4 regions of the Desulfofundulus sp. TPOSR genome follow, and region 2 is predicted to be linked to each of the others. Evidence: riboswitches for the same ligand, from Rfam matches in the RefSeq annotation. Region 2 holds a riboswitch; each other region holds the start of a gene.
What was found. Region 2 has a riboswitch for cyclic di-GMP ahead of G7K71_RS03120 (HD-GYP domain-containing protein). Riboswitches for the same ligand answer to the same signal wherever they lie in the genome.
Positions count from the first base shown of each region.

Region 1: it holds a riboswitch for cyclic di-GMP, as region 2 does, so the genes downstream of both, G7K71_RS08890 (hypothetical protein) here and G7K71_RS03120 (HD-GYP domain-containing protein) in region 2, are expected to answer to the same signal.
Region 3: it holds a riboswitch for cyclic di-GMP, as region 2 does, so the genes downstream of both, G7K71_RS03865 (ATP-binding protein) here and G7K71_RS03120 (HD-GYP domain-containing protein) in region 2, are expected to answer to the same signal.
Region 4: it holds a riboswitch for cyclic di-GMP, as region 2 does, so the genes downstream of both, G7K71_RS12585 (type II secretion system F family protein) here and G7K71_RS03120 (HD-GYP domain-containing protein) in region 2, are expected to answer to the same signal.

Region 1 is NZ_JAAOEF010000002.1:60,285-67,715, forward strand. Features, by position in the region: gene G7K71_RS08865 (hypothetical protein) at 1-881, opposite strand, end outside; gene G7K71_RS08870 (PadR family transcriptional regulator) at 878-1,228, opposite strand; gene G7K71_RS08875 (ASCH domain-containing protein) at 1,808-2,083, shown strand; gene G7K71_RS08880 (class I SAM-dependent methyltransferase) at 2,726-3,331, shown strand; gene G7K71_RS08885 (hypothetical protein) at 3,379-3,609, shown strand; cyclic di-GMP riboswitch class I at 3,674-3,737, shown strand; gene G7K71_RS08890 (hypothetical protein) at 3,867-4,373, shown strand; gene G7K71_RS08900 (peroxiredoxin) at 5,023-5,685, shown strand; gene G7K71_RS08905 (transcriptional repressor) at 5,787-6,227, shown strand; gene G7K71_RS19855 (hypothetical protein) at 6,625-6,756, shown strand; partial or broken gene G7K71_RS20215 (carbon monoxide dehydrogenase) at 6,755-7,132, shown strand; gene G7K71_RS20220 (hypothetical protein) at 7,092-7,349, shown strand.
Region 2 is NZ_JAAOEF010000001.1:594,246-601,676, forward strand. Features, by position in the region: gene G7K71_RS03100 (ferrous iron transporter B) at 1-839, shown strand, start outside; partial or broken gene G7K71_RS03105 (diguanylate cyclase) at 1,011-2,285, opposite strand; gene G7K71_RS03110 (ATPase domain-containing protein) at 2,282-3,685, opposite strand; gene G7K71_RS03115 (hypothetical protein) at 3,689-4,057, opposite strand; gene G7K71_RS03120 (HD-GYP domain-containing protein) at 4,123-4,755, opposite strand; cyclic di-GMP riboswitch class I at 4,852-4,942, opposite strand; gene G7K71_RS03125 (YkgJ family cysteine cluster protein) at 5,087-5,725, opposite strand; gene rfbB (dTDP-glucose 4,6-dehydratase) at 5,914-6,969, opposite strand; gene rfbD (dTDP-4-dehydrorhamnose reductase) at 6,987-7,431, opposite strand, start outside.
Region 3 is NZ_JAAOEF010000001.1:764,225-771,655, forward strand. Features, by position in the region: gene G7K71_RS03845 (DUF342 domain-containing protein) at 1-1,561, opposite strand, end outside; gene G7K71_RS03850 (STAS domain-containing protein) at 1,579-1,890, opposite strand; gene G7K71_RS03855 (PP2C family protein-serine/threonine phosphatase) at 1,880-2,605, opposite strand; gene G7K71_RS03860 (STAS domain-containing protein) at 2,613-2,933, opposite strand; gene G7K71_RS03865 (ATP-binding protein) at 2,951-4,195, opposite strand; cyclic di-GMP riboswitch class I at 4,414-4,499, opposite strand; tRNA gene G7K71_RS03870 (tRNA-Thr) at 5,107-5,181, opposite strand; gene G7K71_RS03875 (methylated-DNA--[protein]-cysteine S-methyltransferase) at 5,204-5,791, opposite strand; gene G7K71_RS03880 (DMT family transporter) at 5,825-6,760, opposite strand; gene cysK (cysteine synthase A) at 6,940-7,431, opposite strand, start outside.
Region 4 is NZ_JAAOEF010000003.1:357,596-365,026, reverse strand. Features, by position in the region: gene G7K71_RS12600 (prepilin-type N-terminal cleavage/methylation domain-containing protein) at 1-248, opposite strand, end outside; gene G7K71_RS12595 (prepilin-type N-terminal cleavage/methylation domain-containing protein) at 399-974, opposite strand; gene G7K71_RS12590 (prepilin-type N-terminal cleavage/methylation domain-containing protein) at 1,132-1,689, opposite strand; gene G7K71_RS12585 (type II secretion system F family protein) at 1,820-3,139, opposite strand; cyclic di-GMP riboswitch class I at 3,107-3,198, opposite strand; gene G7K71_RS12580 (type IV pilus twitching motility protein PilT) at 3,268-4,353, opposite strand; gene G7K71_RS12575 (GspE/PulE family protein) at 4,379-6,076, opposite strand; gene G7K71_RS12570 (A24 family peptidase) at 6,079-6,840, opposite strand; gene G7K71_RS12565 (Uma2 family endonuclease) at 6,991-7,431, opposite strand, start outside.

The sequences.
Region 1 (7,431 bases), on a different contig from region 2:
AGTATAGGCAGGGTCAGCTTTCGGGTCAAATTGCCCGAACGAAGGCTGGCCGGAACGACAATCAGCCAGAATAATAGTACAAGCATATCTATCTCTCTACTAAACTCCCTGCCAATAAGGTACATGTCGGCGATTACACCCCACACCATGACGTAGGGGCCGACACTGATCCAGATGCGCTTGCATTTCCCGGAAAAGGACGAAGTTGTCTCTTGCGCAGCGATCTCATTTTCTTCTTCTTCAAACGGCAGGGGGCGTGTCGGGTCCCGCCGGAAAGCGATCCAGGAGACGATGCCGGCCAGCAGTACCAGCACTACCGTCGCCGGCCAGGGCCAGTAAAAAAGGACCGGCTGCCGGCCGGAAAGCATATGGAACCAGATGAAAACTGAAATGGCTGTTATAAAGACCCAAAAGATGCTGATCGCCAGGATTTTCCGCCACTGCTGGGGACTGCGAAACAAAGCGCCGGACAGAAGGCCGGGCTTTAATAACACCCTGGTTCCCAGGATAATGAGACCGATAGCAGCAAGCGTACCCCAGTAAACTGGAAAGGATGTTGTCCGGAATACCAGATGCTGCCACGGCAGGACCACCATGGCGGCGAGCAGGAGGAGGAAACTCCAGTCCAGTATATGTTCCCCCAAGGTTTTTGATGTGCGTACCTCTTTCATCCAGGCGGCAGCAAAGGCGTTTACATCTGCGCCCACCACGACTTCGACTGTTTTTCCGTCGGCAAGCGCCTCCCGCAGATGCTGTTCCAGTTCCAGTTTCATCTCGTTCACGCGCTGGCGGGGTAACCCGCTCAACACCCAGTATGCCTGACAGCTTTCAACGACTTCCTTCACGGTGTCCGGCCGATCATTATATTCATCATTTTTCACAATTCGCTCCCCCTTTCAAGGCCGGTGGCCCGCAGTACTTTCTCGACTCCGCCCGCGAAAGAATGCCATTCGGCGGCCCAAACCCGCAGCTTTTCCTGGCCGGCGGGAAGTATCCGGTAATACTTTCGTTTGGGGCCTTCCCGGGAGGAAACCAGGTAGCCCTCGATGTACCCGGCCTTTTCCAACCGGCTTAACAGGGGATAGATGCTACCCTCGCTGACCAGTTCCAGTCCCCGTTGTTGCATCTTGCGCACCATTTCATAACCATAACAAGATTCTTCGTTTATGAGAGCCAGGAGGCACATATCAAGTACCCCTTTCAGCAGTTGTGAACCTCTTTTTTCCATATATTTACGCCTCTTTGCCTGACCAAAATGTCTTGTTTTGCAAGATAGCCAGGGACATTATAACATTCAAAACCTTGCATTGCAAGACCCCTCATGTCACCCTTGACGGGTGACACCATCAGAGGATGAAAATGGGTTTGTGTTGAATTACTCCAGATGCGGCTGGCGAAGAGAATTCGAACTTTACTTGGTGCTTTGAGCCCGAAGGGTAGACCACTGCATTGATCCGGTGATTGTTCGGGGTCATGATGGAGTCTGGATTGAAGTTTGGATACGTTCCCAAAATCCACTCCGCGCCAAATTCCTGGAGGTTTTCCCTCTTGAGGAGCAAGAAAATAAAGGATCGCCCGCATGATGCTCAGCGAACGGGCGGGCTGACCCCCTAAGATTGGACAATTAGTGCTTCTTTACTCACAGTTTTAGCGACTTATGCGAACGGCACTACAGAAAATCACCGGCTTACTTCGCCGGTAGCACGGCTCCTTTATCCGACGGAGTGGTGAAGATATGTACTCTTGGCGTATCCTAACCCGGAGCCGATATTGGAGGATCAGCAGTCAGCCAGTGGGGAGGCGGTATTTGAGGGCCGGATGTCCTTTTCGGGGAAACCCGGCCTTTTGTTCTTCGTGGAATGCCGGCTCCGTCTACCAGTGCAGGTTAAATCACCGGGTGGTACCGTTCACTTACGTGAGGGTGACCGCCGTCCGGCGGGAGCGGCTGGGCGAGATCACGGAGGATGACGCCTGGAAGGAAAGCTACCCGTCAGTGGAGGGGTACCGGGAGGCGTTCGAACGGATATACGGGTTCTGGAACCCGGATGTTGATGTTTGGATGGTGGAGTTTGAGCTGGTGTAAGGCTTACGGTTAGTATTTCAAACGTCCGTGTCTGGTCAAATTTTTTTGACCCTGTTTGCCGGACAATTCGACAAAAATCCACAAAAAGTACCCGTTGCTTTTTTGCTAGCTCAGCGTTGCCGAAATGGACGTCATTAACACCGGCGGGTTGCTGATTGATTTAATCCGGCCCAGCCTGGGCTGGGAAATTCCTCAGATAGCGATACAGGGGAACTTAAACGTACTGTTTTTCATGTTGAGCGCAAGCGTTCTCCTGGCGGCAGGTACCGCCTTGACGGTTTTTATCCTTTCACCTGCCCTGGTGGGCGGGTTCTCTGGCGGTTCTGGGAGTCATCCTGGCGGTGGAGGCGTTTTTGTGCCGCCTCCTTGTCCGCATGGCTCCGGAACTTTACCGGAAAATCGAGGTGTAGAAAGGCGAAAGATGTGGCTGCCGGTGTTTCTCAACTTTAAAAAATCTATAAATGGAGAGGTTTTTCGGGGTTCCTTGTTGAAGTGCTAACTACTAAATTTATGTAAGTTTCCTGCTGAATATTTAGATAAAACTTTAAAGGGAATGCCTTTGGGGGAGATGTTAATATTGGAATTTTGGCTGAGGCCGTGTAAAATTTAAGCAGGTACCAGAAGGGAGGAGGTGAAGACAGAATGACGATAGAGGAACGTTACAAGAAAAGATATGAAACAGGCGATACTCCTTGGGATATTGGCAAACCCGATTTCAACCTTATTCAGACTGTGACTGCGATGGCCATAAAACCCTGTAAAGCACTGGATATTGGATGCGGAACTGGCGATAACTCCATATGGCTTTCCCAAAAAAACTTCGATGTGATAGGTATTGATACTTCGGAAATTGCAATACAGAAGGCTATAGAGAAAGCTTCAAAAGCTAATGTCAAATGTACCTTTATTGTGATTGACTTCCTTATGAACAAAATTGAAGGGGCGCCATTTGGCTTTGTGTTTGATAGAGGTTGTTTTCATTCATTAAATTCGGATGAAGAGCGGAAGAGCTTTGCTGAAAATGTAGCTGCTCATTTAGAAAAAGATGGTTTATGGTTGAGTATTGTTGGCAACGCCGATGAGCAACGTGATGGCCCAGGTCCACCACAGCGGACTGCCAGAGATATTGTTAACTCTGTAGAGCCCTACTTCGAAATCCTTTCACTCGTTTCAAGTCATTTTGGATCTAACCGCCCAAACCCGCCTAGAGCCTGGGTTTGCCTAATGCGAAAAAGGCGTTTTGCATAAACTGTGCTAAGTTGGATATGGGTTGATACATTGGGATTAACTGGGAAATGAAACAACCATCCGGGCTTGCATCATGTGTTGAGTATCACACTTCCCCCTTCGTGGACGGCAAGGTGTACCACCATATTAAGGCCATCCGGGAGCTGGGAGCGAACAGCGTCATGGTTTTCCATGTTGGGGTAATGGGTGCGGACAGTTGTTACGGCCACGTGGTCCGGGTGGTCTACGCGAGACGGAAATCCGGTGGGTTCCATTCGCCCCGGGTGGTTTCCCGCTAGTCCGTGTCTTGTGCCCAGCCCGCGCAATATTTTTCACATGCCGTATTCTAAATTTAAAAGGAGTCCCCACCAAAGGCAAACCCGGCGAAAGCCGGGGGCGCAAAGCCAGGGGGCCTAAAGTTGGAAGAACAGGTGTGGCAGAAAAAGGGTGTACCGAGTGCTCAATTTTGTAACGAATTTGTAACATTTTAGTCACAAATTCTTAAATCCTGCCAGGTATAATTTCTGGTAAAGCTAACCTGAAAGGGGGACCAATCATGAAAATTAAAAAATGGATAACAATGGTAAGTGCAGCAGGGTTGTTCAGTGGAATGCTTTTGGCGGGGTTACCTGCCGGGAAAGCAATGGCTGCGGGCGGTCCGCCAGCATGGGCAGGTAAGTATAATGTGCAAGCAGCCGGACCAAATACCACCGGTGCAGGCATAATGGCTGGTGCGGCTCTGGGGCGGGCAGCGGGCTCGATGAATACGTCGGTGGCGCAGTTCCTGGGAATGGATGTATCTGCGTTAATTACTGCACGTCACTCCGGCAAGTCGTTGGTTGAGATTGCAGCCGAAAAAGGTATAAGTGAGGAACAGCTGATCAACTTTATAGTCAGCCAGCGAAGCTCTCAAATCGACCAACTGCTTAAGGATGGCAGGATTACACAAGCGCAGGCCGACCAGTGCAAGCAGATCATGGCTGAGCGAATAAGGGCAAATGTCAACCGTACGACGGTAGGGCCAAACCGTTTCGGCGGGGCCGGGCGCAATGCCGGTACTTAAATGAAGACGCGGGCGCGGACGGATAAGCCAGTTTTAAAAACACCTTCTTTCCTTTTCAACCCGGCTTTATGTCGGGCTTCTTTTTTGGGGGTAGCATCGTGTTTTTCTGCCCGAACTTCCGAAGAAGCCTGGGTACAAGCCGCTGAAGCCACCAGAGCCTCGAAATTTGTACCCGGGCAGAAGCTGGAGTCTCCGAAGGAACGGTAATCGTACCGGGGCCGCAGCCTGCTCCGGGGCCGGTACTCAAGCCGGTGCCAAAAGATCCGGTGGTTAAGCCGGTGGGCAGGTATTTTTCCGTGGGCCGGGTGCCCCTTTTCCGGGGCATCCGGCTTTTTCTTTTTGTAACAACTGGCCATTCAAATGCTGGCCTGGCAGGAAACGCTGTACTACCACGCCATCGCCACGGCGGTGTACGCCGAAGCGGTGGGCCGGACGCTGGGTATAAAAGGGAAGAACTGTTTTTTTCATTGTTCCTGGTAAGGGATAATGTTTCAATAGTCCGGGCTTTCTATAGTACGGCAAATTTTCTTTAGCCGGTTCCCGGAGTTTGATGCGAATCATTGCAGAAAATGAGCTTGACAAGAGAAAGAGTTAATATTATAATTTGTAATAAATATAAATTTGAAATCATTACAAGGAGGTTTTGACAGTGGCAAAATTACAGGACAAAGTGGAACGATACTCCCCTCTTATAGGTGAGCCTTTTCCGGAGCTAACAGTTCAGAGCACCCATGGAAAGCGGACGCTGCCGCATGACTACGCAGGGCGCTGGTTTATCCTCTTCAGCCATCCAGCCGATTTCACTCCAGTGTGCACCACAGAGTTTGTGGCCTTCGCCAGGAAACATCAGGAGTTTAAGGAACTCAACTGCGAATTGATTGGCCTTTCCGTAGACCAGGTGTTTTCCCATATCAAGTGGGCAGAGTGGATCAAGGATAATCTGGGCGTGGAAATTCCATTTCCCATAATTGCCGATACCGGGCAGATCGCGGCTGAACTCGGCATGATCCACCCGGCCAAGGGGACTAATACAGTGCGGTCGGTCTTCGTGGTAGACGACAAGGGGATCATCCGGGTCATTCTCTATTATCCACAGGAGGTCGGTCGCAACATTGGCGAAATTTTGCGGATCGTCAGGGCCTTGCAGACCTCTGATGCCAACGGGGCGGCCATGCCGGCGGACTGGCCGCAGAACGAGCTCATCGGGGATGCAGTCATCATACCGCCTCCCACCGACGAGCAGACGGCCAGGGAAAGGCAGAAGACGTACACTTGCTACGATTGGTGGTTCTGCTACCGGAAATTAAGTTAAGCGGGCAGTTGCATCGCTTTTAAAAAGTTTTAACAAGAAGCCCCGGGGTCAAACGCCAGGATATTCCTTACCAATACTTGTACTCGGGAGGGACGAGGGCTGTGGAACGAGGCAGCTCTAAGGAAAAAAAGGAATACATACCAGCCCTGGCCGAAAGGCTCAAGCGCTTCGGCTTGCGTGCTACCCCGCAGCGTCTGGCCATTTTGGCTTTTTTGGAAGGAAATACTTCTCATCCTTCGGCGGAGGAGATTTTCCGGGAGCTTAAGCCGCGCCTGCCCTCTCTCTCCCTGGCTACGGTTTACGGAACTTTAGAAGTGCTTCGACGGGAGGGGGAAATCCAGGAGCTTACTATCGACTCTGAGCGGAAGCGTTTTGATCCGGATCCTAAACCTCACAATCATTTTCTTTGCCGCAGCTGCGGCAGGGTTTACGATTTACCAGTCGAGTTGCCAGCTCTAACGCCCCCCAGAAACATAGAAGGCTTCTGGGTTGAAACCTTTACCGTTGATTTTTACGGCCTCTGCCCTGCATGTCAAAAATAGGTTAAAGCCCTTTACAGGCGAAAGTAAGCAAGCTAAAACATGCTTGAAAGTGAACCAGATAAAGTTTAGAGTTATTAGGGCAATAGAAGGGACTTTACCACTCCTAATAATGGGCTTGTAAAAGGTTGCCCGGACGGTTAAAAAGAACCCCTGCCAACCACGGGCAGCCGACGCCCGCTTCAAGGCGGGCTGTTTACAGGATTAAAACTATACCCGAATGGTACTGATTTTCTGGAACCCTGCTCTTCTTCATCATTCTTGTATCCATAAGAGAAACCATTTACCCATAATATCTACCGTTATAGTATATTTTGCACTCTTTGCACCACCAAAACCCTGCCTGACTGGCTGGCCATCCAGCCTGAAAATAAAAATATTTTTTGGAGGGATTACTACCGTGAAAAAAATCTGCCCTTCTGCCGATGAAGTCCTCTTTCAATTCATCTCCAGCCGGGACGGTGTGGAAACGGCCTTTCACCGCCTGTCCGGGCAGCAATCGAAATGCAGTTTCGGCCTGCAGGGAATATGATATTCTGCTGGGGGAACCACAGCTGTCCTCCCAGCCGGTGGGTTTTGGCGTGGTGGACCCGGATTACATCAACATCATGGTCACCGGTCACCAGCATACCCTGATCGGCCCGGTCCAGGAAGGCCTGACCCGGCCCTGGGCGATGGAACTGGCCCGCCAGGTCGGGGCCAGAGGTTTTAAAATTGTAGGCTGCACCTGTGTGGGTCAGGACATCCAGTCCCGGGGCGGTGAGGTGTTCGCCGGCCATGCGGGCAACAACTTCACCAGTGAGGCGCTGCTGGCCACCGGCGGCATAGACCTGGTGATCAGCGAATTTAACTGCACCCTGCCGGGTATTGAGGAGGTCTGCCGCCAGTATATGGTGGCCCAGATCTGCGGCCCTGGCCGACGGCGCCTTCGGCCTCGCCCTGGGACTGCCCCTGCACCTGGCCCAGCCGCCCTTCATTACCGGCAGCAAGCTGGTCACCCGGGTGCTTACGGAAGAGATGGAAAAGCTCACCGGCGGCAGGGTGATTGTAGAAGGGGAAACCGGGAAAGCGGCGGAGCAGCTGGAACAGGTTATCCAGCAAAGAAGGACGTCCCTGGGGATCTAGACGCCGGGTCCGTAATTTTTGATGAAATGGGGGCTTCTGATATCCCTTCTACTTCCCCCTATCTTATACACCCGCTCTGAAA
Region 2 (7,431 bases):
GCTGCAATGCAGCCGGCGTAATGGCCTGCCGTATTATTGAATCTCCCCGGGAAAGATTGATCGCCATCCTGACCAATAACTTCGTCCCCTGCAACGGCCGTTTTCCCACCCTGATAGCCCTGGCCTCCATATTCGTTGGCCCGGCGGCAGCCCCGGGTTTCAACTCTCTGGCCGCTTCCTTTACCGTAGCAGGGCTTATTCTGGCGGGGATATTGATAACCCTGCTTACCTCGTGGCTCCTTTCAAGAACCATCCTTAAAGGGGTGCCTACCACCTTCACCCTGGAACTGCCGCCACTGCGCCCGCCCCAGGTGGGCCGGGTGCTGGTCCGCTCCGTACTGGACCGCACGATCTTCGTCCTGGCCCGGGCCGTAACTGTAGCCGCCCCGGCGGGAGCCCTGATATGGGTCCTGGCCAATATCTCCTTTGAAGGACAGAGCCTGCTTGCCCGGGGAGCGGGTTTGCTGGAACCCCTAGGGCGGGCCCTGGGTCTGGACGGCTTCATCCTGCTGGCCTTCATCCTGGGCCTGCCGGCCAATGAAATTGTCCTGCCCATTCTCCTTATGGGCTACTTATCCGCTGGAACTATGGTGGAAATAGACAGCTTAACCGTTCTGCAAAACATTCTGGTTCATGGGCACGGCTGGACGTGGCTGACCGCATTGTGCACCATGCTCTTTTCCCTGCTGCACTTTCCCTGCGGCACCACGCTGTTCACCATCCAGCGGGAAACAAAGAGCCTGAAATGGATGTTCTGGGCGGCCGCCATCCCCCTGGCCGTAGCCTGCCTGGTCTGCTTCGCGGTGGCGCAGGCGGTGCGGGCGCTGGGGCTGGTATAACTTCACAAACAGTGTTACGATGGGTCCAGGCAGAGGTGGTTTTTCCCTCGTTCCTTTGCCTGATAGCAGGCTTGATCCGCTCTTGCAAGCAGCGAGTCGGCAGAATCGTTTTTTTTTCGCCTGGGCCACACCCAGGCTTGCCGTAATCCGGCGGTGCGGGAAAGGGTAAGTCTCGATAGATTTACGTATTCTTTCTGCCACTTTCGCAGCATCTCCCCCTTTTGTCCCCGGGAGAATGATTATAAACTCTTCACCCCCGTAACGGCACGCAATATCCGTAGTCCTGATGGAGTTTTTTATTAACTCTGCCGTCTTCTGCAGCACCACATCGCCGGCCAGGTGCCCAAAAGTGTCGTTATAAGCCTTGAAGTCATCTATATCCAGGAAAATAACCGACAGGTGGTAACCATACCTCGCTGCCCTCTGGAGCTCGGCAGCCAGCACATCCCACAGAACGCGCCTGTTAAGGAAACCGGTCAGGTAGTCGGTTTCGGCTTCTCTTTCCAGGCGGCGTATGAGAGTCGCATTGGCCAGGGCTACCGCGGCGAAGTTTATATATATCTGCAGGTTTTTACTGCCGCTGTCACCCAGGGAAACAGGGGCCGCTATACCCAGCAACCCGACAATTCCCAGGGCGGTCCAGAGGGGATAAACCATGATTTCAGTTCCGGGAGCAACCTCTGTACCGGTAAAGCCCGGTAAAACCTTAAGCTCCTCAATACTCAAAGAAGACGGCTCAACTTTTGAAAAAATCCGCTCAATCAACGGGTGGACCAGGGGCCATTCCTTCCCGATCAACTGGCTGCCGTTAACGCCTTTGCCCTGGGCCACCCTGATTTTATCACCTTCCCTGAGGCCGACAAAGCACAAGTCGGCTTGATAAATTATGATCAACGAATTAGTTATAAGTTCCAGAACCCTGTCCAGCTCAACGATCGAGGTCATGAGGCGGCTGATCTCGTAGATGCTGTTCAACTCCAGTCTACGCAACCCTAACAGGTTCTTTTCTAAAATGGCGCTGAAAACCTCGTTGATCGTCCGGTAAACATTGTGTGCTTTCGTGATGAAAGCAATCTCTTCCTCGCGTTCCACCAGGGTCGTGTGTCTGGAAGGGGCAACCATGAGATAACCTATCCTCTGGGCATAGCTGCCCAGACGGTACGCGCAGAGCTTAAGTCCATAAGGACAGGTAATCGTGTCTTCCTCTTCTAACGAACCGCAGGCAAGCTTATAAAAATCGATGCACTTTTCGTTATGGAGCTCCCTCCCTTTATTCACCTCCTGGCATAATTCAGCCGGTAAACTGAACCGGGAAAAAGGGGCGCCGTTCGCGTCAAAGATGTAGATGTTCGCGTTCGTGGCCCTGGCCAGCGTATCTTGAAAATCCTGCCAGTACCTTACCGGGACGCTGAGTAAAAGGTTCGTGTGCACTAAGTAACACCTCATTTTAGCATGTCTGCTTTGGCCAACCTGCCGAGAACGTTTATCCCCTCTGGAGAGATCTCGTACTCCCTCAGGGAGTTGTCGTGGTTGCTTCCACGGGTTTTTAGGATTCCAAGAACTTTTCTGATGCTGGAATTATCCTCCACGTATCGCAGTATGATTATATTATCGGTGATCAGGGATAATTGCGCTCTGGATACCACCAGGGGCGAAAAGAGGTCTTCGTTGAGCACCGTAAAAATAGTGGTTACGTGCCGCCTCCTGAGTTGTTGTCCTATCGCCCAGAGATAATCCCTGTACTTTTGCATATCGGTAACGCTGCTTTCAAAAGAGGAGATGCTGTCGATGACAAACCTTTCCACCTTTTTTTCCCCAATCATGTCCAGTATCTCGAAAGCGTGTTTATCCACGTCCAGTTCTACGGGGGAAATAAACTTGATCTCCAGCTGGCCCTCTGCCAGATATTTATCTATCTCCCAGCCCAGATAGCGGGCAGTATTCTGAAGTTGGTCTACAGGCTCTTCAAAAGAAAGGAATACCCCCTTTTCGCCTTTCTCAGCCCCTTCCAGCAAGAACTTAAGGGCAAACATCGTCTTGCCCGTACCTGTGGCACCGGAAATGAGGGTGATAGTCCCTTCCAGCAACCCACCGTACAACATTTCGTCCAGTCCACAGATCCCGAATTCCTTTCGCCCCAGCTTGACATCGTACCGGAGTTCTTCACCCTCCGGTCTCATCCTTGGGTACACTTCTATCCCCACAGGACCAATTTGAAACAAATGTTCCCCATGCTGAAAACTGGTCCCCCTCATCTTCAGGACGCGCATGTACCTTTTTTGAAACCGCTTTTCCTCCTGCCCGTAAAGGTGAAAAATCCCATCGGCGATGGCAAACTCGCTCAGGCGCGTCAACTCCTGTTCTTCGTACTCGCCGACGAGAAACGCAGTGATCTCCCATATCGATAGAACGGCAGCCAGCTCAAAAACAAAGGCCCTGAAGGTTTTCTCGTCCGGGAAGAGGTCCCTTATAACCTTGACACTATCGATTACAACTATGTTTGGCAAATGTTCTTTGATCATTCGAGTCAGGTAATCCAGGCCCTCGCTCGCGCCCTGACTGCGCAGGACGGCCCCCAGATCCCCGTAAATAACCCTGTCTCCCAGCAGGTCATCCGAGAAGAACTCAAAACCTTGTAGATGCCTCACCATCTTCAGCTGTGATTCCGATATAGTGGTCAGGTACAGGCTCTTGAGGCCGTTCCTGGCATTGTTAAATATGATGTTCTGGACGAATATCGTCTTTCCACTGCCCGGAGAACCAGAAATGATGTTCAGTGAATAAGCGGGTATGCCGCCGCCGAGAATATAATCGAGATTTTTTATGCCCGTTATCAACCTCTCCATCTCTCATTCCCCCCTGGAAGCAGAAAGATCCCCGGCAAACTCCTCGTCCAGCTTCTTTCTAATCTCTTCCGCTCTTTCATGGCCGAGAAGCCTGGCCAGGATTTCCACATACCTGGTGATAAACTTCATAAACATGTCTTCGACCGGCAGGTCCGGGTTTTCCTCCAACCTGGCCGCCATCTTCGCGCACGATATCCCATTTTGATCGTACTGCAGGAGTTCTATCTCCTTGTATTCCAGCGAGACCTCCCACACGACCCTTTCCACCAGCAGATTCATGGAAAACGTACCAAGGTACTTGGACGACGCTGTCCACATTTCCCTCAGCAAAGTTTCATAGTGTCCGATCCGTTTTTCGATGATTTCGCTCACAACAGCCCCCTCCATTTCAGCTAAAAGCTACCGCTCCAGTATGAACATAAGGCCTGGTTTCCCGGTTAGTTATTTCGCAAGTGCTTCACACCTCCAGGAACATTGCCAGTGATCCGGTAGAGTTCAGGATTTATCCCCTCAGGCACAACCCGGCAGCAAAACACTTCCACCAGCTGCGGGTCGAATTGAGTACCAGCACAGCGGTAGAGCTCTTCTGTGGCCATTTTTATAGACATCCTGGGCCGGTAAACCCGATCCGAAGTCATGGCATCAAAACTATCAGCCACGGCCAGAATTCGCGCCCCCAGGGGAATGGCCTCACCCCCCAATCCTTCCGGATACCCGCAACCGTCATATCTTTCATGATGGTAAAGGACCATAAGGCTGATGGCTTTCATCCCCGGTATGGCCGAAATGATTTCATAACTATAAACAGGGTGCTTTTTTATTTCCTCCCACTCCGCGGCAGTCAGTTTACCCGGCTTATGCAGGATAGAACTGGATATGCCCAGCTTCCCTATGTCGTGGAGTAACCCGGCCAGGTATATACAATTCTGTTCCTTTTCAGGCATACCCAGTTTCTTCGCGAGCGCAGCGGCATAGGCCGCCACGCGCCAGGAATGATTGGAAGCTACCTTAAACCGGACCTCCTGTAATTTCATCAACGCCCGGGCAGCATGGATAAATGTGGATTTCATGGAAGCACCTCAGCGTAATTTATTCTAAAAATTTCTTTAGAAAATGAAAAGCCGCAGGGAGAAAAATTTTATGCTTCCCTGCGGCTTCCTTTCTCCCTTTGCAACCCAGCCGTCATGGTTCCCCGCGGGGAACTTTAGACCTGTGGCTTTGCGTCCCCGGCTTTCGCCGGGTTTGCCCTCCGGAAAGTTGCGAATTTTCAGGAGGTATTTCAATATTTTTTCAAGAGGTATTTCAACATTACCGTTAACTTTCCTTCTTGATTCTACATATAACTACAGCATCATCTGCCCTGCTTCCCAATTTCTCGGCCCGGGCGATGAAAATCAAGTTTCAGGCCAAACGAACCGGTATCCCCCGGGAACTCAGCACCTTAAATAAAGGGCGGCCGAAAATAAAAAGTTCAAACTCCTCCCGCAATCCCAATTCCTTTATGGCGAAAAAACGTATGGCCAGGTCTTTCCGGACAAGCTCATTCAGTCTGGCCAGGGTTTTCGATTTATCCGTTCCCCGGGAAAGGCTGGAGAGCAACTCTTCAACCTCCTGGTAGGGACATTCCTGCTCATGCATCTCAATCACCTTTGTAATCGGGTCCCGGGAATTGATAATATCGGCACGTACGATGGTGTTTTTGCCAACCAGGCCTTCCAGTGCCGAGGTATCCCAGCACTTCAACAGCCGGCATTCCAGCGGGCGGTGCTCGTAAATGGTGCACGATGAGCTTTTTTCATCAAAAAAGCAGCAGGACCATTCTTTCTCCTTCCCGCGCATCTTGACCAGTTCCCGTTCCACCGGCCTAACGGTGTCAAGGACAGGGTCATAGGCCGGTTCACCCTTCCTGATGGTTACCAGGTGCTGGTATCCCACATGCCCGGCCAGCAGTATGCCTTTGTCCTCGTGGTGGAGGACCGGCCCGCCCTTCAGGCAGCAGGTGCCGCACCGTATACAGCCATCCCTGTTAATGTTTTGCACCTTCTTTCTCGTCGAAGCGCACGATGTAGTCTTCTTCCAGGTATTCACCCAGCTGAACCTCGATGACTCCCCATCCCCATACCCCTCGGGTGGCGCCGGTGCCAATCCCGGGCCGTGCGGGCGATAATTACCTCCGCAGCCCTGGCAATGGTATTAGGCGCCGGGTATACCCGCAGAGAAAAATTGCTTCAAGCATTTATTGCCCCGTACATCTTCTGATAATACTCCCGGTAAGCACCGGACTTTATCCGCTCCCACCAGGAGCGGTTTTGTTTGTACCACTCTACTGTTGCCGCCAGCCCCTCCTCGAAGGTGTGCCGGGGCCGCCAGCCCAGCTCCCGGGTGATCTTCGAGGGGTCGATGGCATAGCGGCGGTCGTGGCCGGGCCGGTCTTTGACAAAACGAATAAGGCTTTCCGGCTTACCCAGAAGTTTCAAGATTACCCGCACCACTTCCAGGTTGGTGCGCTCCCCATGGCCGCCGATGTTGTAGATCTCCCCGGGCCTCCCCCGGAAGAGAACCAGCTCCAGCGCCCGGCAGTGGTCCTCCACGTGCAGCCAGTCCCGCACGTTCAAGCCGTCGCCGTACACGGGCAGGGGTTTATCCTCCAGGGCGCTGGTGATCATGAGGGGGATGAGCTTTTCCGGAAACTGGTAGGGACCGTAGTTATTGGAACAGCGGGTGATAACCACCGGCAGGCCGTGGGTGTGGTGATAGGCCAGGGCCAGAAGGTCGGCGGCGGCCTTGCTGGCAGAGTAGGGGCTGGAAGGCTTTAAAGGGCTCTCCTCCGTAAAGCGCCCCTTTGGCCCCAGGGAGCCGTAAACCTCGTCGGTGGAGACCTGGACGAAGATCACGGGCCTTTCAGACCCGGCAACCGCCCGCCCGCCAAACCTCTCCTTCCAGTATTCCGCGGCCGCGTCCAGAAGCACCTGGGTGCCCCGCACGTTGGTCTCGATGAAGGGCGAGGCGTCCATAATGCTGCGGTCCACGTGGGACTCGGCGGCAAAGTTGATCACCGCGTCCACGCCGCGGGAAAAAATCTCCCCCACCAGGCGGCGGTTACAGATGTCACCGTGGATGAACGCATGGCGGGGGTGGTCCGCAAGATCGGCCAGGTTTTCCAGGTTGCCCGCATAGGTGAGCTTATCCAGGTTGATGACCGTAACCCCGGGGCGGGCCTGCAGGATATAGCGGATGAAGTTGGAGCCGATGAATCCGGCTCCGCCGGTAACCAGCAGTTTCATTGATCACATTGCTCCTTTTAAGTTATTTTTTGTCTTTCCGACAGGTACCTTTCCAGGGCGTCTGCCCACGGCGGGAGCAGGTAGCCGGTGGTTTCCTTCAAGGGAAACGGGTCCAGCACCGAATAGAGCGGTCTTCTGGCCGGGCGGGGAAACTCCGCCGTGGAGCAGGGGGCCAGTTCCACCTCCAGGCCGGCCAGTTTGAATATTGCCGCCGCAAATTCGTACCAGGTGGTGCTGCCGCTGTTGGTGACGTGGTAGGTGCCGTACCGGCCGCTTTCCACCAGGTCGGCAATGGCCCGGGCCAGATCCACCGTGTAGGTGGGGCAGCCCCGCTGGTCGCTGACCACCCGGGCGGCGCCCCTTTCCCGGCCGATCCGGAGCATGGTCTCCACGAAGTTCCTGCCCCCGGGGCCAAAGAGCCAGCTGGTGCGCACGATGAAGCAGCGGCAGCCGGCCTCCGCC
Region 3 (7,431 bases), 170 kb from region 2:
AACCACTCCCCACCACCCGGACATCGCCGGTAGCTACTACGGTGGAATTGTGGACACTTGACGCCACCACATCACTTTCTGCAGACGGCGGGGACGCAAAGGCCTGTTCCCATTCCCCGGCTCGCCGGGCCAATATTTCGAGTTCCCGGAGGTCACGCACGGCCAGAGGGGAACGAACCAGCGCCCGTTCGACTTCCCGGACAAACTCTTCCAGGCCTTCAGCGACCATTCCCGGAGGCATGTTTTTAACCTGTTTCTTGAAGGTATTGGCGGCAGCGGGAAGGTGGCTAAACTTCCCCTCCAGCAGTAGCTTTACCAGGGGGCCGATGCCGCGTTTAAGATCGCCCTGCTTGAACGCCGGGTGACCCAGTAACTGCCGGATAGCCATGGTCATCTCCTGCAAACCGGTCGCCAGGGTATGAACCTGTGGCAACATTCCTTGCAGGAAAGCAGGAACTCCTCCTGCGATTACCACCGATGACAGGATATTCATCCTGATCACGACGGACCCCGTGGCTTGAACCCTCGCGCCGGAGACCAACCCTCCCACCCTGACATTCCCGCCCGCTTCTACCACCATCCCTTCTGCCACATTTCCAGCAATCAGGATATCTCCTTTGAAGACAATGTTACCTGAAGCAAGGTCTACGTCACCAGCATGCACCAGTTCAGGCAATACGCTTACTCTCACCAGGTCGCGCCAGCGGGAAGCCACAGGACGTCCAGCCCGGGCCGCTACGGCCCGTTCACCATCCCTGGTAAGCACCGCTCCTTCGCCTACCGAAAGGATGAAGTCCCGGGGCGACGGCGGCACAATTACCTCACCCTTGACGCTGGTGCCGGGACGACCCGGCTCAGGCGGGTGTTTGACAGCCAGGACGTCTCCCGCCTCCACCGAAGTAAAAACATAGCGTTCCCGGAAATCCACCGCTTCGTCTTCCCCCGCCAGTACCGGCACCTTGGAAATAGAGGAAAAAAGCAATTCTACCCGGCCGTCTTTTCCCGATTCTGCAGGAATACCCCGGGCGATAACCACCTCCTCTTCAACACAGGATGCAACACCGCGAGAACATGCTTCCCAGTCTACGCCATAGTTAATCCCCAACCGGGACAACTCCCGCAATAGTTCGTCCTTAGTGAGTGGTGGAAAACGTTCTTCCCGTTCCACTACCTTCAGTTGCAGTACCCTGGCAGGCGGGAGATCCGGCAGTTCCCGATGAACTACCACCGCAGGGCGCGTTCGCAATATCGCTTGTAGACCATCGGAAGAAACGGATACAGACCAGCTCCCTTCTCTACGCTCTTCCACCGTTTCCACCCGCACCGTATCCTTCATGGATACGGGGGTGGGTTGAGTGCACTCCCGGCCGTTAACAATCAGCCTTACCCCCGGACAAGGTACCACCACCGGGTAAGGTCCCTCCGGCCGGTGCCGGACAACAAGGCGCCCCTGTTTCACAAAAGCATATGGACCCACCGATTCTCCATCCGGAAAAGCATTGTCCACTTTACTCGCTGTTGCTGCGGGGGAGCCCCGGATAGTCTCTTCTTTATATTTCATAAGGAACCCACCTCCTGCTAAGCGTTGGGATTTGTCTTAAGAGCTTCCAGTACTTGAAAAAAACCTATTACTTCCAGGTCTTCTCGAATAAAATCGGGGATACGAACAATTCTCAAGGTACGCCCCTGCTTGTACAGGTGTCTGACCTGACTCAGGAGCATTCCCACCCCGGAAGAGTCTATGAACCGAAGTCCCTGCAGATCTATCTCCACCACTTCTTCCGTCCGTCGCTGAATTTCCTGTTGCAACTGCTCCACGTTGCTGAAATCCAGTTCGCCTTCCACCTCCAGGATTACCATCTCTTTCTTTTGCCGGACTCTAATCTCCACCCCTTTCACCTCCCTTTCCCGTCACCTTCATAACAACCAGTGTCACGTCATCCTTTTGGGAAAAACCGCGGGTAAATGTCTCCAGGTCAGATAAAATGTTTTGTTTCATCCTGTCTGCATCAGCACCATTCTGAAGGCGAACTATCTCCTTCAATCGTTCCTGCCCGTACCTTTGCTCGCCCGGGCCACAGGCCTCCACAAGTCCATCGGTATACAGCACCACCGCATCTCCGTCGGCAAGAAAAAATTCCTCCACCCCTGACCCGAGGTAATCTTCCAGCAGGCCCAGGGCGACTCCCCGGCACCGGGCCACTTTCACCTTGCCGTCAGATAGAAGGAGGGGAGGGTGGTGCCCTGCATTGACACAGGAGAGGCGTCCAGCTATCCCGTCGTAACACAGCAGGCATAGGGTGGCAAAAGCCCCGCATTTCCGCAGTTCATCCCCTCCCACCCTGTTTAACCGGCGCACCACCTCCAGAGGATGGGGATTAATCCTGATACACTCCCGGAGCATATGGCGGATTGTTTCCATCAGCCGGGCCGCATGGAATCCTTTACCCATTACGTCTCCGATGACGGCAAACACGGTTCTCTCGTCGCAGGAAATAAACTCAAAAAAATCCCCCCCGACCTGTTCGGCAGGCAGGCTACACCCACTAACTTCCAACCCGTAAGCCCTTAGTATTTTTCCATTCCCTGTAATCACTTCTCCCATCCTGCTCCTACCTCTCTTCTCCGCCCGGAGCGGTGTTTTGCGCCAGGAGCCTGTCCAACCCTACCAGCCGCATCACCTCCGCCACATCAGGTTGCGGCCTCAAAATCAGCATCTGGCCCCCTTTTTGCCGCCAGTCGTTGCTAATGTCCAGCAAACTTTTCAAACCGGTGGAATCAACGAAAGAAACGCCCGACAGGTCAACTTCCAGCGTGTGTTCTCCCACTTTCCCAACAACTTCTTGCAACTGCGCTACTGTTTCCACGTCCAATTCACCGTTCAGCACCAGCCGGCACACCCCCCTGTCAACGTAAACATCTACTTTCAGCAACAAAATCACCCCCTCTTTCATTGGTCTTGTCCGGTTTTAATGCCGAAGTCCAGGGCCAGGGCGGTACCTGACGGTCCTGTATTAAGGTAGAGGTGGTCCGCATAGTAGAGCATCAGGGTAAATCCACACCCCAGGGAATTCTTGGTTGAATAATGTTGCATCAGCGTTGCCCGGGCCAATTCGCTGGTTTTGATTCCCGGACCCCGGTCCTGAACGATAATCCTGACGGTGTCCCCTGACTGCCTGGCTTGCCAGCAACCGCCCCCTGCATGTTTGAGAGCATTGGCCAGCGCCTCTGTCAAGCACAAGGCAATCGCGTGCTGCCTGCGGCTGTCGAGAACAGGCAAGGCTTCCCGCATTGCCCGGCGGGCTTCCGGAATGTCATGGGTCTGCCGGACCTCACCCCTGGCCAGTTCCGTCCCTTCTGAGATCACTTTTTCCATTTCTCCACTATTCACCAGGTATAACCGGCCCCCCGTTACCGCCGCTATGGCCTCCCGGTAAGCCTGCATCTCCTGCTGGTGCATCTTTCTCTCCTTTTCAATCACCTCGGTGATGTCAAAGGCCAGCAGTCCACCGCTCCTGTGGTCGAAAGGCACGCCGTGAAGGTCAAACACCTTTTGCCCGTCAGCGCTAATGATCACCTCGCGGCGGTGTTCGGCCTTGCGGATAGCCTGGCGCATCAGTTTTTCCGCTTCTTCCATAGGCAGGTCCAGGTCAGCCTGGCCCGAAAGGTAGCAGAAGCGCCCTCCTTCATATTTCATCACCTTCCCCACCCTGAGAGCGTTAATTAGTTCGGATTTCTCCACCTCAGCCAGCAGTTTCTCCCTGACCAGGTCCTGAAGGTGCTCCGGCAAGTGCCGGGAAATCTCCTGTATTAGCTCGCCGGCGCTTCCGGCCAGCAACTGATACTCCTCCCTGCTAAGACGACGGGCAGTCCCCTGCTTCCGGTGGACACACAGGATATCAAAAACGTGGACGTTATTTTTCCCTTTGAACGGTACCCCGGCCACCTCGACCCACAAGTTTTCCTGCAGCCTGATTACATACCGGCCCGGAACAGGAGCTTCCGTTTCCAGCCCAAACTCCGTGGTATTTAACACCAGGATGCGGGCCGGATAATGCCTGCCATGCTCATCTTCCAGTAACACCCGGACAGGCGGCGAAGGCACCCGGCGAAGGGGGCTTAGCTGGACAAAATACTGGCACTCCACACAAGGACGGTCCGGTTCTTTCTTTGCGCACTCAAGACACCGTTGCATTTTTTCACCACCCTTCTGCCTTTCAGCCCCTCCCGGCCCCATGCCCTTTCAATTGCCACAATACTGCCAGCAAACGTCCCAGCCATTGGCTCTGTTAGAGTCGACCTCTATACCCCAAATGGGTAAACATACTTTTATAAGCAGGAACGGCAGCCTGACCAGGCTGCCGCAACAAAAACATCATTAAAAAGAAAACAGAAAACAATCAATACCTTTATCGCGGCAGCCTGGCAGTCATACCCTTTAGGGCTGCAGACCCATGGCTTTGCGCCCCACCCTTTCGAGTGGTTTGCCTTTAACACAATAAAGACAATAAAGTTTTTAATTTAACAGTGAAAAGGCTGATTCAACACCGCCAGAACACAGAAAATTTTCGACCAGCGAAAAATTCAGCCCCTGAAGATCCTGTTAGGTATGGGAAATATGATGAGAGAAAATACAAAACAGGCCCGTGTGGATAAGAACGGACATGACGTGCTCCGCCAGCAACCAGAAGGAGCAGAGAGGAATTATCTCGGTAGGCGATTTGGAGGGTAAGTAAGCAGGAAGTGGAAGCTTTTCTATACAAGCCCCGCCAAGAAAATGAGAGGTTTTGGTATTTATTGCATTTAATACCGAAGAGAACATGTGTTCTATCACAATGGTCCAACATTTTTATCTTCCCGATCATTCCTTTCGACTCCCTTTTTAACAAAAATTAGACATGAAATTCCGTTTAAATGCCATCATTCACCAGTTTTCGATGTAAACAAAATTCATAACCACCGGTACCAAAGCATGTCTGCGGACAAGATACCTGCACCCAAAAGTTAATATACGATATCCATTTTTATTTTCCCTTCTGAATGAAGCAAGACAATGTAATATAATAAACAATAAACGCCGCAAACCCTTGCGGCGTCTAGCTTTTTTGGAGCTGGTGGTCGGATTCGAACCGACGACCTGCGCATTACGAGTGCGCTGCTCTACCCCTGAGCCACACCAGCACTTTTCTGTTGTCTCATTCGACTAACCCGGCGCCTTACTTATATTAACGCAAACAGAGTCATTTGTCAATTGGTATCGCCCGGTGGGACCGGGTCGTACGCCTTCGAGCTGCAACAGCTGCAGTTTTAAGGGCAAACCGCCGCCAAAACCGCCGGGTGATCCATCCTGGCGGATTACCCGGTGGCAGGGGATGACCAGTGGAACCCGGTTGGCCCCCAAAGCCCCGCCCACGGCCCGGGCGGCCCGGGGATTCCCGACGGCTGCCGCCACCTGCTGGTACGACCATAATTCACCGTACCCGATGTGCCGTACGAAACCCAGCACCCGGGCCACAAAGGGGGGGCACCAGGAAAGATCCACGGGAATATCCGTAAAGGAAACCGGCCGGCCCTGGAAATATTGATCCAACTTTTCTTCCAGGAGCGGAGGCCACCTTTTTAGCGCAGGCTCGCTGGTTTCATTAATTCTTACAGGCATTGGTTCATCCTGCAGGGCAGTCAGGGCTTCCTCCCGGCTTGGACGGGGAAATGTCAGGACCAGCAGCCCCTGCTTACCCCAGGCAGTACCAACCCAGCCCGCTTTGGTGGATAATAAATGAAGCCCATTCACAGAACGCCCCCCACAGCCGCAAAATAGAATAATCTATTTTTCTGCTGCCGCCCGGATAAAAATGGCCAGACCCGTGATAATAATCGCCCCGCCCACAAGCTGTAAGGGTGAAGGTACCTGGTGAAAAATGATATAAGCCAGAATGGTTGCCCCCACCGGCTCGCCAAGTATACTCACTGAGACCACGGCAGCCTTGACATAACGCAGGGCCCAGTTAAAAATGGTATGCCCGAAAATGGTGGGAACCAGGGCCAGGAGGAAAAACCACAGCCATGTGGAGGGCGGGTAAGGAAAAAAGGACAAACCGGTGAGCAGCGCACCCAGGAACAAAGTCACGGTACTGGCCCCGTAAACAACAAAAATGTACGGGAATAATGACAGGCGGTGCCGTAAACCGCGCCCGATCAATACATAGCCGGCAATAAAAATGGCCCCGGCAAAAGCCAGGATATCTCCCCAGAAAGCCTGCCCGCCGATCTGAAAATCACCCACACCCACAATAGTGCTGCCGGTTAAAGCCAGGGCTGCCCCCACAAGCCCCGTGCGGGCGATTTTTTCTTTAAAGATAAGGTAGCCACCTAAAACCACAAATAAGGGTTGCATGGTGACCAGCACGGTGGAGCTGGCAATGGATGTGTACTCAAGGGAAGTAATCCAGGCAGTGAAATGCAATGCCAGCAGCACGCCGGAAAGGCAGGCCAGCATTATGTCACGCCGGCCCATGGAGCGCAGTTCTTCCCGTCCCCTGGTCAGGGCAATGGGAGCAATCATGAGCACGGTAAACCCCAACCGGTAGAAGGCAATGACCAGAGGTGGAGCCATGGCGAGTTTGGTAAAGATGGAAGAAAAGGCGGCTCCCACCACCCCCACCAGGATGGCCAGGTAGGGATTGACAAAGGGGCGCTCCAGGCCGGTGGTTAATAAGCCTGAATCTTGTTGCAGCGGGCATTCAGATACCTTTGTGGGCATGTTCATTTGTCTCCTACTTTGAACGACCGGGCTGCCGTTTATATTCTATCGGTGAACGAGGAATTCCTGCAGGTTAAGTTAACTTCATCCGGCAAATCCGAAACTTATCCCCAGGATTATCTTTAAGTCAAATTTTGGGGGAAATCTGCTTAAAGCGGTACCCAATACGATTTTGTGCCTTATCCAAACAATTCAGTGGACAGGTAACGCTCCCCGGTGTCCGGGAGCAAAACCACCACGATCTTACCCCGGTTTTCCGGCCTGCCGGCCACCTGTAAAGCCGCCCAGACAGCCGCCCCCGCAGAAATACCCACCAGCAGGCCCTCCTCCCGGGCCAGGCGACGGGCGGTGTCCAGCGCATCTTCATCGGCCACCTTTATGATCTCGTCCAGCAAAGCCATATCTATTACTTCCGGTACAAAGCCCGCGCCGATGCCCTGAATTTTATGCGGGCCGGGCTTCCCGCCGGAAAGCACCGGTGAGGCGGCCGGTTCCACCGCCACCGCCCTCAGGGAGGGGCGGCGGGCTTTCAGAACGGAGGCCACCCCGGTAATGGTACCTCCAGTACCAACACCGGCCACAAAGAAATCCACTTCCCCTCCGGTATCCCGCCAGATTTCTTCGGCGGTTGTGGCCCGGTGGGCGGCCGGGTTGGCCGGGTTGGCAAATTG
Region 4 (7,431 bases), on a different contig from region 2:
AAAGGCTCACCGGGAGGATGCCCTTTAGACCCGGGAAAATCCCCCACATCGGCATAGTAGGCCATTGCCGCGCTTCCGATCGCTCGAAGATCCGAAACCGCCCTGGAAACCTTGCCCTTCTCTATAGCCCTGAACGCATTAGGGGTAATGATGGCCGCCAGCACCCCGATGATGGCGATGACTACCAGAAGCTCCACCAGGGTGAAGCCGCGCTGGTTGTTCAGTTTTTTCCTTAGATTATGAAACATTTTAAATGCACCCTGCATTTTCTGTTCGTTTAAGCTGGGTGACCCCTGCAAAAATGCCAGCAAAGGTACAATTCAAGCAGGTCGAAGTCAGGACGGCGGTAAGTTAAGCAACCCGCTGCTGTCCTGGCCTTATCGTTGTTGTTCCACCGCTTAGTAAATCCAGTTGGTAATCTTTAAGGTTACTTTGTGCAAACTGGGATTAACATCATCTTGCCCCTTATAATAAACTTCAAAGGGACTCAGTTCCGCCAGCTTGTCGGCGCTGGCCCCGGGGATTTCATGAATAGTTACGAAAATTCCCTGTCCGGGCCAGCACTCATAGTCGTACCTGCCTCCCCAGGCGGTCTTCTTGGTTAGGGGGAAATCCAGGTAAGGTCCCTGCCAGCGGGAATTAAGTCTATCTCGATATTCCTGCTCCGTCAAGCCCATAGCCGCGATTGTATCAGCCCTATAAGTAACAGTGTTCGGGTTTACTCCCAGGCCGGGATCCTGGTGCCAGGGGTCCGGGTCAGCCGGGAAGAAACCCACATCGGCATAAAAGGCCAGCACCGCCGACTTTAAGGCGGTCATATCCTGAATTGTTCTGGAAATTTTGGACTTCTCCACTGCTCTAAAAGCATTGGGGGCGATGATGGCGGCTAAAATGCCGATGATGGCGATGACCACCAGAAGCTCCACCAGGGTGAAGCCGCGCTGGTTGCGGCGCAGGCTCTTCAAATCAAACATCAATGGCTCACATCCTCTCCCGGAAAAAGAGGATCCGGTTTACTACCTCATCCCCGCCGAAACGGGGCACACAGTGATTTCCGGTCAGGAACGTGTCCTGCCGGTGCCCTCCGGCGCCGGCAGGACACGTGTAAAACGGACCTCGCGACATAGCTTCTTATTCATCTTTGGAAATCAGGATATAAACTGTATTCCCTTCACTAGGAACGTATACCACATCAGCACCAAGGTCACTTTTCAACTTAGCTGCCGCATCTTTGGGCGATGAACCTACACCTGGAACCTTGTCTAACTCAAGCCACCTAAAGTTTGTACCTGTTCCCCAAGTATGGTTATTTGGAATCTGCGTACCACTTGTAGCACTATTTTTATACGTATACGTCCCGCCCCACGGGTTCTTGCTCGGCCACCGTTCAAGGTAGGGGCCATTCCAGCCAAAATTAGAAGGTGGATTTTCCCATTCACTGGCATTCACTAAGCCCGGATCCTCACCCGCACTGTCCGAAGAAGGTGCCCAAAGTCCCGTATCCGTATACGCATTCAGCGCCGCCGCTTTAATTGCCTTGTAATCCGCCTCTGCCGCCGCCACCTTACCCTTTTCAATGGCCTTGAAGGCGTTGGGGGCGATGATGGCGGCCAGGATGCCGATGATGGCGATGACCACCAGAAGCTCCACCAGGGTGAAGCCGCGGTTGTTCCTGAGTTTTTTGCGCATAGTTTTTTCCTCCCCCAAAAGTAGTGTCTTAATAAAACAAGAAACAAGGGTTGTCAATTAAATAATTGACCTGGAAAAGGTGCCTAAACGGCCGGTTAGAGTATGTAAGAACACCTTTGAAACCACCGCCCTACTTCCCCAGCCCCTGCATCATGCTGGTGAACATGGGCAGGAGCACCGAAAGGACGATGAACCCCACTATGCCGCCCAGGAAGACAATCAGCACCGGCTCCAGCACGCTGGAGAGGCGGCCCACGGTGATGTTCACTTCCTGGTCGTAAAAGGCGCCGATGCGGACCAGCAGCGCGTCCAGGCTGCCGGTTTCTTCCCCCACGGCAATCATGCGGATGACCAGCGGGGGGAAGATGCCGCTTTCTTCCAGGGGGCCGGCCAGGCCCTGCCCCTCCCGCACGCTCTCCTGCGCCCTGGCCACGCCGGCCGCCACCACCTGGTTGCCGGCGGTTTTCTTCACCACTTCCAGGGCCTGGATGATGGGCACCCCGCCTTTGAGCATGGCGGCCAGGGTTCGGGCAAAGCGGGCAATGATGATTTTTTTCAGCACCGGCCCGAATACGGGCATTTTCAGGACCAGGCGGTCCCACATCTCCCGGCCCCGGGGTGAGGCCCGCAGGCGCTGGAAGCCGAAAGCCGCCGCCAGTGGAAACAGCGGGAGGATGTACCAGTAGCGCCCCACCAGGCGGCTGGCTCCCATCACCACCCGGGTGGGCAGGGGCAGGGGCACACCCAGGTTCTGGATGGTGTTGATGATGGGGGGCAGGACGAAGGTGAGCACGAAGGTAAGGATGACCACGGCAAAGCCCAGGACCATGGTGGGGTAGGTGAGGGCCGACTTCACCTTTTCCCTCACCTCGTGTTCCCTCTCAAAATGGCCGGCCAGGCTCTCCAGCACCTCGTCCAGCACGCCGCCCACTTCCCCGGCCTCCACCATGCTGATGAAGATCTCGGGGAAGACCGAGGGGTAGGCGCCGAAGGATTCGGCCAGGGAGTGTCCCTGCTCCAGGCGGGCGGTCACCCCGCGCACCACCTCTTTGAGCACCCGGCCCTCCACCTGCAGCTCCAGGATGCGCATGGCCCCCACCAGGGGTACGCCGGCGCTGACCAGGGTGGAAAGCTGGCGGCAGAAGAGGGCCAGCTCCCTCAGCCTGACCCCACGCCGGAATGAAGGCAGCCGCATAGTCAGGTTGACGCCCCCCCGCACGGCCCGGATCTGCACGGGGATGAGCCGCTGGCCCTGCAGTATCCTGGCCGCCTCCCTTGGTCCGCTGGCTTCCAGCCGGCCGGAAACCACCTTGCCGGTTAAGTCCCGGGCCCGATAGGCATAGACGGGCAAAGCTCCCCTCACCACCTCCCGGAAATAAAAATCCAGGCGACGCGCCTGGAAGTACGTGCCGGAAAGTTCGGCAGCCCGGCTGCCATGGCGGCCTTGCATGCCGCTTTAGGCCCGCGGCTTTGCGCCCCTGCCTTTCGGCAGGTTTGCCTTTTTTCGCTTTGCCGCACTCTTCCTGAAAACTATCTTAAACGGGAGCCGCCCTGCCAGTCAATAACCAGCTGGTTGTTTTAAATCATTTTTAACAAATTTTCGGCATCAGCCGCCCGGGCCAGGGCCTCTTCCCTGCCGATCACCCCTGTACGGACGAGGTTTCTTAAAGCCATATCCAGGGTCTGCATGCCGTACCTGGCCCCGGTCTGCAGGTGGGAGATAATCTGGTGGGTCTTCCCCTCCCGGATGAGGTTGCGGATGGCCGGCGTAGCCACCAGGATTTCCAGCGCCGCCACCCTGCCGGGACGGTCCCTGCGGGGCAGCAACTGCTGGGCAATCACTCCTTCCAGGGCGCCGGCCAGCTGCAGCCGGACCTGCTGCTGCTGGTGGGGCGGGAAAACGTCGATGATGCGGTCAATGGTCTGGGCTGCGCTGGTGGTGTGCAGGGTGGCCAGCACCAGGTGACCGGTTTCGGCGGCGGTGATGGCCGTGGCGATGGTCTCCAGGTCCCGCATCTCCCCCACCAGGATGACGTCGGGGTCTTCCCGCAGGGCCGCGCGCAGGGCGGCGGCAAAAGAAAGGGAGTCCCGGCCGATTTCCCGCTGGTTGACCAGGCTCTTCTTGTGCCGGTGGACGTACTCGATGGGGTCTTCCAGGGTGATGATGTGCAGGCGGCTCTCGCTGTTGATGAAGTCGATCATGGCCGCCAGGGTGGTGGACTTGCCGCTGCCCGTGGGCCCGGTAACCAGCACCAGGCCCCGGGGCCGCCTGGCCAGGTGGGCCACCACCTCGGGCAGGCCCAGTTCATCGAAGGTGGGGATGCGCTCCGGGATGAGGCGGATGGCCAGGGCCACCGTGCCGCGCTGCTTGAAGGCGTTCACGCGGAAGCGGCCCACTCCCGGGATGGCGTAAGACAGGTCGCTCTCGCCCACCTGCATGAACTGCTGGAACCGGTCCCCGGGGATCAGCTGGCGGGCCAGGGCCTCGGTATCCCCGGCGGTGAGGACGGGCAGATCATCCACCCCCGGCACGGCCCGGGCGCCCAGCTCGTCGGCCGCAAAAAGCTTCCCGTGAACCCGGAAGACGGGCGGACGGCCGACAGTAAGGTGGACGTCGGAAGCTTTCAGCTCGAAGGCCAGCTTTAAAAGTTCATCGGCATGCATTCCGCCGCAGCACCTTCCTTTTCCGTCACCACTCATTATAGGCCACGCGCATCACTTCCGCTATGGAGGTGATCCCCTGCCGGGCCTTGTCTATTCCATCTTCTTTCAGGGTGACCATTCCCTCGGCCACCGCCTTTTCTTTGATCACATCGGCAGAAGCTTTTTTATTTACCAGCTCCCTGATGGCCCGGGTCACAGGCAGCACCTCCTGGATGCTCGTCCGCCCCTGGTAACCGGTGTGGTTGCAGTGGTGGCAGCCGGCGGCCCGGTAAAGGGTCACCGGCTCACCGGGCGGCAGGCCCATGAAAATCCTCTCCGGCGCATCTTCCGGGAGCTGGTAGGGCTCCCGGCAGCGGGGACAGAGCAGGCGCACCAGGCGCTGGGAAACCACGCCCACCACCGAGGAGGCCACCAGGAAGGGCTCCACCCCCATATCGATGAGGCGGGTCAGGGCACCCGCGGCGTCGTTGGTGTGCAGACTGCTGAGCACCAGGTGGCCGGTGGTAGCCGCCCTCACCGCGATCTGGGCCGTCTCCCCGTCCCTTATTTCCCCCACCATGATGATGTCCGGGTCCTGGCGGAGGATGGAGCGCAGGCCGGCGGCAAAGGTAAGCCCGGCTTTCACGTTGATCTGGGTCTGGTTGATCCCCCGCAGGAGGTACTCCACCGGGTCCTCTATGGTCACAATATTGCGCTCCGGGGAATTCAACTGGGCCAGTACCGCGTACAGGGTGGTGGTCTTGCCGCTGCCGGTGGGCCCGGTGACCAGGATCATGCCGGAAGTGCGATGGATTACCTCTGTAAAACGCTCCAGGTTGTAGCGGTGGAATCCCAGCCGGTCAATGGGCAGGATCCGCCCGCTCTTAAGCAGCAAACGCAGGACCACCTTTTCCCCGTGGACCGTAGGCAGGGTGGATACCCTCACATCTATTTCCTGTTCTCCGTACTTAACCTGAAACCGGCCGTCCTGGGGGAGGCGCTTTTCGGCAATGTCCAGGCCGGCCAGGATTTTGATCCTGGTAGTAAGGTTGGAGCGGATATGCCGGGGCAGAGTAAGGGCTTCCCTCAATAACCCATCCACCCGGTAACGCACCAGCACCCGGTCCTCCTGTGGTTCAATATGAATGTCGCTGGCCTTTTCCGCCACCGCCTGGGCAATGATGGTGTTGACCAGGCGCACCACCGGTGCTTCCTCCGGGGGCACCTCATCCCCCGCCGCCAGGGTGAGGGTCTGGATTTCCCGCTCCTCCGGGGCGGCCGGCTGGCCGAAGGCCTGCTCCACAAAGGTAAGGCCGAATACCTTCTGGAGGACGGCGTCGATTTCCTCTTCCCGGGCCAGCACCGGTTCCACTTCCAGCCCGCTGGCCAGGCGGATGTCGTCCAGGGCAACCAGGTTCAGGGGGTCGGACATGGCCACGATCAGCCGCCGTCCCTCTTTTTTCACGGGCACCACCTTATGCCGGCGCAGGACGGCCTCGGGGAGAGATTTGATCAGCACGGGGTCGACTTTGTCCATCAGGGTAATCTGGGGAATGCCCAGCTGCATTTCCAGGGTATTCAGGATGTCCTGCTCCGTGACCAGGCCCAGGTTGATGAGAACCCGGCCCAGGCGCTCCCCGGTCTGCTTTTGCACCTCGAGCGCCTGGTTCAACTGCTCCCGGGTAATCAACCCGGTTTGCAGAAGGAGGTCCCCCAGGCGCTTTCTGGTGTAAACGGCGGCCATTTTCAACCACCCCACAGGTTCAGATACCAGGAAATAAGCTTATCCCCTGTCAACGCGGCCAGCATGGCCCCTGATGAAAGAAACGGGCCGAAGGGGATGGCCGTTTTAAGGGTTCTCCCCGTCCTGAGCGCCCATAAAACCCCCACAACCGCACCCAGCAAAAACGCCAGGAACAGGGCCACCAGGGTCTCCTGCCAGCCCAGGTACCATCCGATGGCAAAGGCCAGCTTCACGTCCCCACCGCCCATGCCGCCCCGCGAAAACAGGGCCACGATCAACAATATTCCGCCCCCCAGCACAGAGCCTATGAGGCCGTCTTTGAGAGCCTCCGCACCCTGGAGGGCGGCCAGAGGTATGCCGGCGGCCAGGGCAAACAGGGTGAGCCGGTCGGGGATGATGCGGTGGTCGAGGTCAATGAAGCTGGCCGCCACGAGGACGGAAAACAGGACCAGCAGGCCGGCAGTATGAACGTGCAGGCCGTGTTCCCGGGCAATCAGCAGGAAACCGGCCCCGGTCAAAAGCTCCACCAGGGGGTAGCGGGGGGAAATCGCCACGCTGCAACGACGGCACCGGCCCCGCAGGAAAAAATAGCTCACCACGGGAATTAAATCCAGAGGTCCCAGGCGTGCGCCGCAGGCCGGGCAGTGGGAGGGAGGCGCCAGCAGGGACATCCCCCGGGGCAGGCGGTAAATGCATACGTTTAAAAAGCTGCCGATACAAAGGCCGAGGAGGAAAGAAAAGAACCAGAACCAGGCCAGCGGCAAGTGACAATCTCTCCCTCAAAAATAGTCGTCGGTCGTCAGTCGTCGGGATAGTCGGAATCCGCTTTAGGCGAATTCCAGATTGAACTTGCTTGATCGATTTTCATGATTAACAGAAAGAACGAACGTTCCCATAGGGAACTCCTTAAAATTTTAAGGGGCGTCTACAAAAATTTCTTCCAATTCTATAGAAAAGCCCCCTAAAACACCAGATTCAACCCTTCCCGTTTCCTCAGCCCTGGCAACTTGAATGAACTTACCTTCCTTTCCGGTGTAAAGCTCAATGCTTTTCTCTATGGGATCTACTATCCAGTACTCTTTCACGCCACAGCGAGCATAAATCTTAAACTTTTCCCGCAGATCGTAGTAAGCTGTGGAGGGAGACAAAATCTCCACCACGAGATCAGGCGCACCATTAATCTTTTCTGCTTCAATGATAGCAAACCTATCTCTGGAAACGAAAGCAATATCTGGTTGATATACTGCCGTTTCCTGCAGGTAAACGTCCACGGGGGCAAAGTAAACCGCCCCCACTCCTTTTTCATCAACAAAATTAGCCATTTTTACACCCAGGCGCCGCAAAATGGCCTGGTG